2 regions of the Nesterenkonia suensis genome follow, and region 1 is predicted to be linked to the other one. Evidence: riboswitches for the same ligand, from Rfam matches in the RefSeq annotation. Region 1 holds a riboswitch; the other holds the start of a gene.

Region 1 (4,203 bases):
GGTGCAGCACGGACAGCGCCGCCTCCAGGGAGATCGGGGTGAAGACCTCGTCACCGATCCGAGCTCCGAAGCGGGAGATGTCGATGAGTCGCGCAGGATCGAGATCCATGGAGAACCCGGCGGTGGTGTTGTCGGTGTACTCCACGCCGAGCGTAATCAGCGCATCGGCTCCTTCGATGACATCGCGCACCCGCTGCTGAGAGGCGGCCCCGGAGTAGATGCCCACGAAGTTCTCGTCGGATTCGTCCACCAGGGTCTTTCCCCAGGCGAGGGTCGCGAAGGGCAGGTTCGAGTCGGCGAGGAAGGAGGCGAGCTCCTCGGTGGCCCCGAGGCGATGGACCAGCAGGTCGGCCAGCACGGCGGTGCGGCGGCCGGGCAGGAAGCGGCGCAGCGCCTCCTCGAAGGCGGTCTCCGCTCCGGGGGTGGTCACCGGCAGGTCGGTCATCAACGGCGCCGACGGTGGGAAGGCCGGCACCTCGGCGACGTCGGCGGCGAGCATCAGGTAGCCGGGACGGCGGCGGAAGACGACGTCCCGCAGGACACGGTCGATCTCCCAGGTGGCGGTGGCGGCGTCGAGGTCCGCGTGCGCGCAGGTGACCTCCTCCGCCATGCGGAGGAAGTGCTTGAAATCGCCGTCGCCCAGCGAGTGGTGGATCTTCCGGCCGGAGGCCTGGGCCTCCTTCGGCGGGGCTCCGACGATCTGCACCACCGGCACGGACTCCGCGTAGGAGCCGGCCAGCGCGTTGATGGCGGAGAGCTCTCCCACGCCATAGGTGGTCAGGAAGGCGCCGATGCCGCGGATGCGGGCGTAGCCGTCGGCGGTGTAGCCGGCGTTGAGCTCGTTGGCCGATCCCACCCAGCGGATGTCGTCATGGGCAACCACGTGGTCGAGGAATCGCAGGTTGAAGTCCCCGGGGACTCCGAAGAGCTCGGTGAGGCCCAGTTCGGCCAGACGGTCGAGCAGATAGTCACCGATGGTGTAGCCAGGCCTGCTGGGGGCTGAAGGAGTGATCGCAGCCTCGGCGGTGGGGTTCTCGGACACGTGGTTCGCCTTCCGGTCGTGGCGGGTCGCCTTGTGGGCGACCGCCGGGATGAAGTGGTCAGTTCGCCCCGGGTCACGGGACGCGCTGTTCTCCATTGTCCAGGAAGCGGGGAGGGAACTTCCCCACGCAGCGATCTCAGTCGCCGGGTGAAGCACCCCGGCGGCGTTCACGTTCGGCGCTGCCCCAGGCTGCAGTCCCCGCGGCCACCGCCAGCACCGTCCGCGGGGCGGGGACGCGGAGACGCCGCAGCCCGTTCTCCAGTGCCGTGTCCGCCCAGAGGCTCGTGCGCATCGTTGCGTAGACGGCGGCCCCGAAGAATCCGGCGGCGGCCAGCCGGACGGGCAGCGGAGCCTCAGTGCCGGACTCAGGACCGGACTCTGGACCGGACTCTGGACCGGACTCTGGACCGGACTCAGTGCTGGGCTCGGCGACGGACTCAGCGATCTCGAGCCCCGTCTGCCGAGCGATCCGTTGCGCCTGCTCGGGAAAGAGGAACACTGCCGCCATCGTGACCGACGGGACCCAGACGATCGTCTCCCGCAGCCAACGGGGATAGCGACGGACCGGGATGAGAGCGGCGGCGCTGATCGCGAATCCTTGGCCGACGGGACCTCGGCAGATCTGCAGCAGCGGGGACGGTGTGCGTCGGTGCGCGGGATGAGTCATGGGCCCCACGCTAGTGAAGGAGGCGAAGCGTCGTCGTCATCCCCGAGAAGGAGGCCGCGGGGATAGGGAGCGCAGGCCCGACCCGTGGCGCAGATCGCCGGGCGGGCAGAGAAGTGGCCCCACGTGCACCTGCCAGAGCCCACCTACCCTTGCTACCTTCCGGTCCTGGGGGAGTTCAGCAGGATGACACCACACGTGGGGCCGTGGACCATCGTAGCCCGGAGATCCGCGCCCGCGCCAACTGGCCCGTCCACGGGGCCGCCTGCCCTCGGCCTCGCCCGTGACCGTGGCCCCGCTGGCATTCGTGCAGGCACATGTCTGACGGTCGGCGTCGCGCGCTGACGCCCGTCATGGCGCCGATCCGGACTCGATGTGCATTTTCGTGCTGTTCTTCGCTACGATGGAGTCTGCTCTCGCGACGTCGGGTGTTCGCACCTGCGGACCGAGTGCTCCAGGAGGATTCGCCTAGCGGCCTATGGCGCACGCTTGGAACGCGTGTTGGGTTCACGCCCTCGGGGGTTCGAATCCCCCATCCTCCGCTCGAAGCACGAGGCCCTCGGTCATCTGACCGGGGGCCTCGTCGTGTCTGCGGCGCCGTCTCTCCTCCCGGCGTCAGCGCTTCTCCACTCCCCCCCCCCTCTCGAGTGGCCACGCCTGACGGCATCTGCCCGGAGCACGCCGACGAGCATCTTCAGATGCCGGGATTCGCGGCCACTGGATGCTCCCGGCACACGTGGCGCGATGCACGACCAAGACCCGACGCGCAGACCCGAGGCGCTCCCGTCCTCCCAGGTCACGCGTCATATGACGACGTCGCCGCCGGGCAGTGGGTTACGCTCGACGAGTCCACACGGGTGCCCCTGCAGGGGCTGAGATCAGGCGATGCACGCCTGGACCGTCGAACCTGACCGGGTCATGCCGGCGTAGGAAGTGAGGGCTCATCATGAGCGATTTCTCTGTGCACACCACCCCTTCGGCGAACACCACCGCCTCCCCCACGGAAGAGGCCCACCCCGCCCACGAACGGGCCAGCATCACCGACGGCTCCGGCCTTGAGGTCCCCGTCACCCGGATCCGCCTGCACGACTCACCGGACGGCTCCGCCAATGAGCGGTTCGAGGCCTACCGGACCGCGGGCCCCGGCGGCGACCCGCTGGAGGGGCTGCCGCCGTTCCGCGAGCCGTGGATCCTCTCTCGGGAGGACACCGAGAAGTACCCCGGCCGGGGCCGTCGCCTCGACGACGACGGCCGCTCGGCGGTGCGCCGCGGGGCGGCCAGCGACGAGTGGCGCGGCAGAGGTCCCGTGCCGCGCCGCGCCCTGCCGGGGAGGAAGGTCACCCAGATGCACTACGCCCGGCGCGGCGTCATCACCGAGGAGATGCGCTACGCGGCCCTGCGGGAGGGCTGCGACCCGGAGACGGTGCGCGCCGAGGTGGCCGCCGGGCGGGCCATCATCCCGAACAACATCAACCACCCGGAGTCCGAGCCGATGGTCATCGGACGGGAGTTCCTGGTGAAGATCAACGCCAACATCGGCAACTCGGCGGTCACCAGCTCCATCGCGGAGGAGGTGGACAAGCTGCGCTGGGCCACCCGGTGGGGTGCAGACACCGTCATGGACCTCTCCACCGGGGATGACATCCACACCACCCGGGAGTGGATCCTGCGCAACGCCCCGGTGCCCATCGGCACCGTGCCGATCTACCAGGCGCTGGAGAAGGTCGACGGCGACGCCTCGGCCCTGACCTGGGAGGTCTTCCGGGACACGGTGATCGAGCAGTGCGAGCAGGGCGTGGACTACATGACCGTCCACGCCGGGGTGCTGCTGCGGCACGTGCCGCTGACCGCCGAGCGGGTCACCGGCATCGTCTCCCGTGGCGGGTCGATCCTGGCCGGCTGGTGCCTGGCGCATCACCGGGAGAACTTCCTGTACACGCACTATGACGAGCTGTGCGAGATCTTCGCCGCCTACGACGTCGCCTTCTCTCTGGGCGACGGGCTGCGGCCGGGATCGATCGCGGATGCCAATGACGAGGCCCAGTTCGCGGAGCTCGACACCTTGGCGGAGCTGACCCGGCGGGCCTGGGAGCACGACGTGCAGGTCATGGTCGAGGGCCCGGGCCACATTCCGCTGCACCTGGTGCGGGAGAACGTGGAGCGCCAGCAGGAGCTCTGTCACGGGGCGCCCTTCTACACCTTGGGGCCGCTGGTCACGGACATCGCTCCGGGCTATGACCACATCACCAGCGCGATCGGCGCCACCGAGATCGCTCGCTACGGCACCGCCATGCTGTGCTACGTCACCCCGAAAGAGCATCTGGGGCTGCCCAACCGCGACGACGTCCGGGCCGGGGTGATCACCTACAAGATCGCCGCCCACGCCGCCGACCTGGCCAAGGGTCACCCGGCCGCTCAGGCGCGGGACGACGCGCTGTCGAAGGCGCGGTTCGAGTTCCGCTGGAAGGACCAGTTCGCCCTGGCTCTGGACCCGGAG
Region 2 (4,203 bases), on a different contig from region 1:
GCCCGGTAGAAGAGCGGATACTGGTGACCATTGGCTACATCCGAGGTCTGACGAGACCCAGCTGCGTAGCACGGATGAGCAGCTGCACGCGGTCTCGAGCGTCGAGTCTGCGATTCAGCCGGCTCAGATGTCCTTTGACTGCGGCTTCGCTGATCGTCATGGCCTGCGCGATCTCATGATTGCTGAGACCTGTGGAGAGGTGCTGCAAGGTCTCCAGCTCCCGGGGCGGGATCTCTGGGACCAGGCTGAGGATCTGCGTTGCTGCTCGGTGAAGAGCGTCTGGAGAGGCTGTCGGGCTGACCAGCAGGTGGGGGGCAACAGCGGAGTCCAAGATGGGCTTGTCGGCGTGGACACGGCGTATGCCAGCCACTATCTCCCGTGCGGTCGCGCCCTTGCTGAGGTACCCGGTGGCGCCCGCGAGAATCGCATGAGCGACAGTCGTTGGGGATGTGAACGCTGACAGTGCCAGCACCCGCGTGCGTGGGTAGGTGTCGACGATGATCCGAGTGATCTCGACGCCGTCGTGGTCCGGGAGGTGGAGGTCGAGTAGGACGACGTCGGGCGCGTCGTCCCGGACGCGGTGGAGAGCAGCCCGACCAGTGGCGTGGCCGCCGACCAGCTCCATGTCGGAGGCAGATCGCACGTAGATGCTGAGTGCGTCGCGCATGGCGGGATGATCGTCCACCACCAGCACTTGAATCATGGAACGATCCTATAGCCTGACCACATGGTGCGAACCCCAGTTCCCAGCATGGTGCAGAAGCTCCCACGGTACGCACTGCTGGCCGTCACGATTCCCGTGGGGTCGGCTCTGATCATCTCCCTGGTGCTGCAGATCCTCGTGCTGGAGTCCCCAGTGGCACAGGGTACGTTGATTGCCTACATTGCCTGGGCATTGAGTTTCTGCGCGCTGTGGATCGCGCCGCAGGCCGGTGCCGTCGTCGCACTCGGAGGCGCGGCCATGAGCGGATTCATGGGGGCTCCCGTGGAGGGGGCGCTCCTGGCGGTCGCCTTCGGAGGGATCATGGCTGTCTCCGCCCGGCCATGGTGCCGGCGCGCCTATCTGGTGCTGGCCTTGTTCTGGGTGACGCTGTCCGTGTGGGACCGAGCGTCAAGTGGGTCGGACCTTGGAATGTGGGTGTGGTGGGCACTGTGCATCGGGGGCGCCTATGTGGTCGGGGGTCTGCTCCGGCGGACCTATGAGCGGCAGCAGGATGCTGAGGAACGTGCTGTTGCTGTTGAAGCGGCCCTCGAGGCGGCCAGGGAGGCCGAGAGACGCGCGCTCGCCCATGAACTCCACGACTCGTTGGGTCATGAGCTGACGATGATCCGGATGCGCAGCGAAGTGGCCGGACTGGCCCAGAATCCTCAGGGCCACGAGACGGCCCTGCGGGCGATTTCGGAGGCCGCGGGCTCGGCGATCTCAGATCTGCATCAGGTGGTGTCGGTGCTGCAGGAGATTCCGGGAGATGAGTACGCCGGTATCCAGATGGGGTTGGACGAGGTCCTCGAGCTGCGCCTGGATGAACTGCGTGAGGGCGGGCATCATCCGCAGCTGTTGGTGCGTGGGGATTCCGCGAACGTGGGGCTCGTCCTCCAGCACGACCTCGGTTGCCTGATTCAGGAGGCCGTCACCAACGTGCTGCGGCATGGTGCTCCCTCTCATGCAGGCGAGCCCGATTGTTGGATCACGCTCGAGGTCGGCGAGACCCTGGATCTGACGGTGGCGAACCGTGCTGGGGCGGACGGCGAATCCGCTGGAGTGGGCAACGGCCGCGGGGTCGGCATGAGCAGCATGGATTGGCGAGTGAGAAGACTTGGAGGAACGTTGCGCGCCGGACCTGACGATGCCGGACGGTGGTGTCTGGAAGCTCACGGGATGCGCCGCGAGTGCCAGGTCGGAATTCCTGCGTCTGGAGCGGTCGGATGAAGGCGTCACGGACAGGGATCCGCGGTCATCCGTCCCTCACCGACTGGCTGTGACGCCCGCCATGTGCTGAGATGGTGACCGTGACACGGGGTGCCGCACTCTGCGGCTGAGATGACACCCGTCGAACCTGATCCAGTTAGCACTGGCGAAGGGATTGTCCGGCATACGCGGCCACGCGTCGCACGGCGGCGCACCTGGTGGGATCACCGGGGTGCTTCGCGCATCGCCTGCGGGCTGCCTTCGCCTCGAGACGAGAGGCACGCATGAGCACCGACACCGCACTCCACGACGCCGCACCCACCCGGGAATCCAGGGCCGAGGCCCACGAGGGCGCCCTGCCGCTGGCCGAGCAGGTCGTCGTCGTCACCGGCGGCGCCCGCGGCCTGGGCGCGGCCCTCACCGCAGCCTTCCTCCGCGAAGGTGCCCGGGTCGTGGTCAACTACCACTCCTCGCAGGCCGCGGCTTCAGCGATCGCCGCCGCCCACCCGGAGCAGGCGCTCGCCGTCGGCGCCGACATCCGCGACGCCGACCAGGTCCGGCAGCTGATCAGCACCGCCGCCGAGCACTTCGGTCGCCCGGTGACCACCGTGGTGAACAACGCCCTGGTGGACTTCGCCTTCACCGGCGACGCCCGCCCTCAGGCCGATGCGATCACCGCCGAGGAGTTCGAGGCGCAGTTCGCCGGTTCGGTGACCGGCCCGCTGAACGTCATCCAGGCCGCCCTGCCCGGGATGCGCGAGGCCGGCCAGGGGCGGGTCATCACCATCGGCACCAACCTCTTCCAGCACCCGGTGGTGCCGTACCACGACTACACCGCGGCCAAGGCGGCGCTGCTCTCGCTGACGCGCACCTTCGCCGACGACCTCGGACCGGACGGCATCACCGTCAACATGGTCTCCGGCGGGTTGCTGCGCACCACCGACGCCTCCGCCGCCACCCCGGAGGAGGTCTTCGACGCCATCGCCGCCGGCACCCCGCTGCGCAAAGTGACCACCCCGGAGCAGCTGGCCGACGCCGCCCTGTTCTTCGCCTCCCCGTGGTCGCGCGGGGTGACGGGGCAGAATCTGATCGTCGACGGCGGGCTGGTGAAGGGCTGAGCATGGGAGCGCGACAGATCACCACCGAAGCACCGCAGGTCAAGCTGAACCTGTTCCTCTTCGGCGTCGGGCACCACAAGGCCGCCTGGCGCGCGCCGGACTCTGCGGTGGAACGGCTCGGCGACGTCGACTACTACATCGAGCTGGCGCGCCTCGCCGAGCGCGGGACGCTGGATGCCGTGTTCTTCGCCGACGGCCACTCGCTGGGCATCGGCGCCGTCGAGGACGGGCCCACCTGGTTCTTGGAGCCGTTGACGCTGCTGTCGGCGATGAGTCAGCACACCGAGCGGATCGGGCTGGTCAGCACCGTGTCCTCGACCTTCTGGACCCCGTTCCACGCGGCCCGGCTGCTGGCCAGCCTGGACCACATCAGCGGTGGGCGCATCGGTTGGAACGTGGTGACCTCCATGTTCGACGCCGAGGCGCAGAACCACTCCTACCCAGCCATGCCGGCGCACGCGCAGCGCTACACCCGGGCCGAGGAGTTCATCGATGCCGTCACCCGGCTCTGGGACTCCTGGCCGCGGGAGTCCCTGCTCCACGATCGGGACGGACGCTACTCCGACGGCGGCCTCATCGCCCCCATCGACCATCAGGGCGAGCACTTCCAGGTGGCCGGGCCGCTGAACGTCCCGCGCCCGCCGCAGGGTCGGCCGGTGCTCTTCCAGGCCGGGGCCTCCGAGCAGGGCCGAGACCTGGCCTCCCGCTACGCGGAGGCGATCTACGCGGTCGCCTATGACGTCGAGGCCGCGCGGGAGTACAGCACCGATGTCCGACGCCGGCTCGCCGCCGCAGGGCGCGACCCCCACGGCACGGCGATCATGCCTGGGCTGGTCACCTATGTGGGCTCCACCATGGCCGAGGCACGCGCCAAGCAGGCCGCACTGGACGCGTTGCTGCCCACGGAGGCCTCGCTGCGCCAGCTCAGCGTGTTCATCGGCCAGGACACCTCGGACTGGGAGCTCGACGCGCCCGTCCCGGAGCTGCCCCCGCTGGAGGAGTTCACCGGGCCGCAGGGCCGGTATGCCACGATCCTGCGGATCATCGCCACCGAGCGGCCCACCGTCCGGCAGCTGCTGGGCCGGCTGGCCGCCGGGGGAGGGCACTGCACCATGGTGGGCACGCCGGAGTCGATCGCCGACGAGATCGAACGTTGGGTGGACTACGGGGCGGCGG

The links. A riboswitch is a leader RNA that binds a small molecule or an ion and turns the genes downstream of it on or off. The one in region 1 is predicted to bind thiamine pyrophosphate.
Region 2: linked by a shared signal. The riboswitch ahead of ACYVKI_RS13695 (3-oxoacyl-ACP reductase) and the one ahead of thiC (phosphomethylpyrimidine synthase ThiC) in region 1 are both predicted to bind thiamine pyrophosphate.

What each region holds. Positions count from the first base shown of each region.
Region 1 covers NZ_BAAGRN010000001.1:188,401-192,603, reverse strand. Annotated here, with positions in the region: gene ACYVKI_RS00840 (alpha-keto acid decarboxylase family protein) at 1-1,042, opposite strand, end outside; gene ACYVKI_RS00835 (hypothetical protein) at 1,179-1,709, opposite strand; RNA gene ffs (signal recognition particle sRNA small type) at 1,819-1,915, opposite strand; tRNA gene ACYVKI_RS00825 (tRNA-Ser) at 2,164-2,248, shown strand; TPP riboswitch at 2,550-2,656, shown strand; gene thiC (phosphomethylpyrimidine synthase ThiC) at 2,653-4,203, shown strand, end outside.
Region 2 covers NZ_BAAGRN010000025.1:16,390-20,592, reverse strand. Annotated here, with positions in the region: gene ACYVKI_RS13705 (response regulator transcription factor) at 35-703, opposite strand; gene ACYVKI_RS13700 (histidine kinase) at 728-1,930, shown strand; TPP riboswitch at 2,007-2,102, shown strand; gene ACYVKI_RS13695 (3-oxoacyl-ACP reductase) at 2,194-3,027, shown strand; gene ACYVKI_RS13690 (LLM class flavin-dependent oxidoreductase) at 3,030-4,203, shown strand, end outside.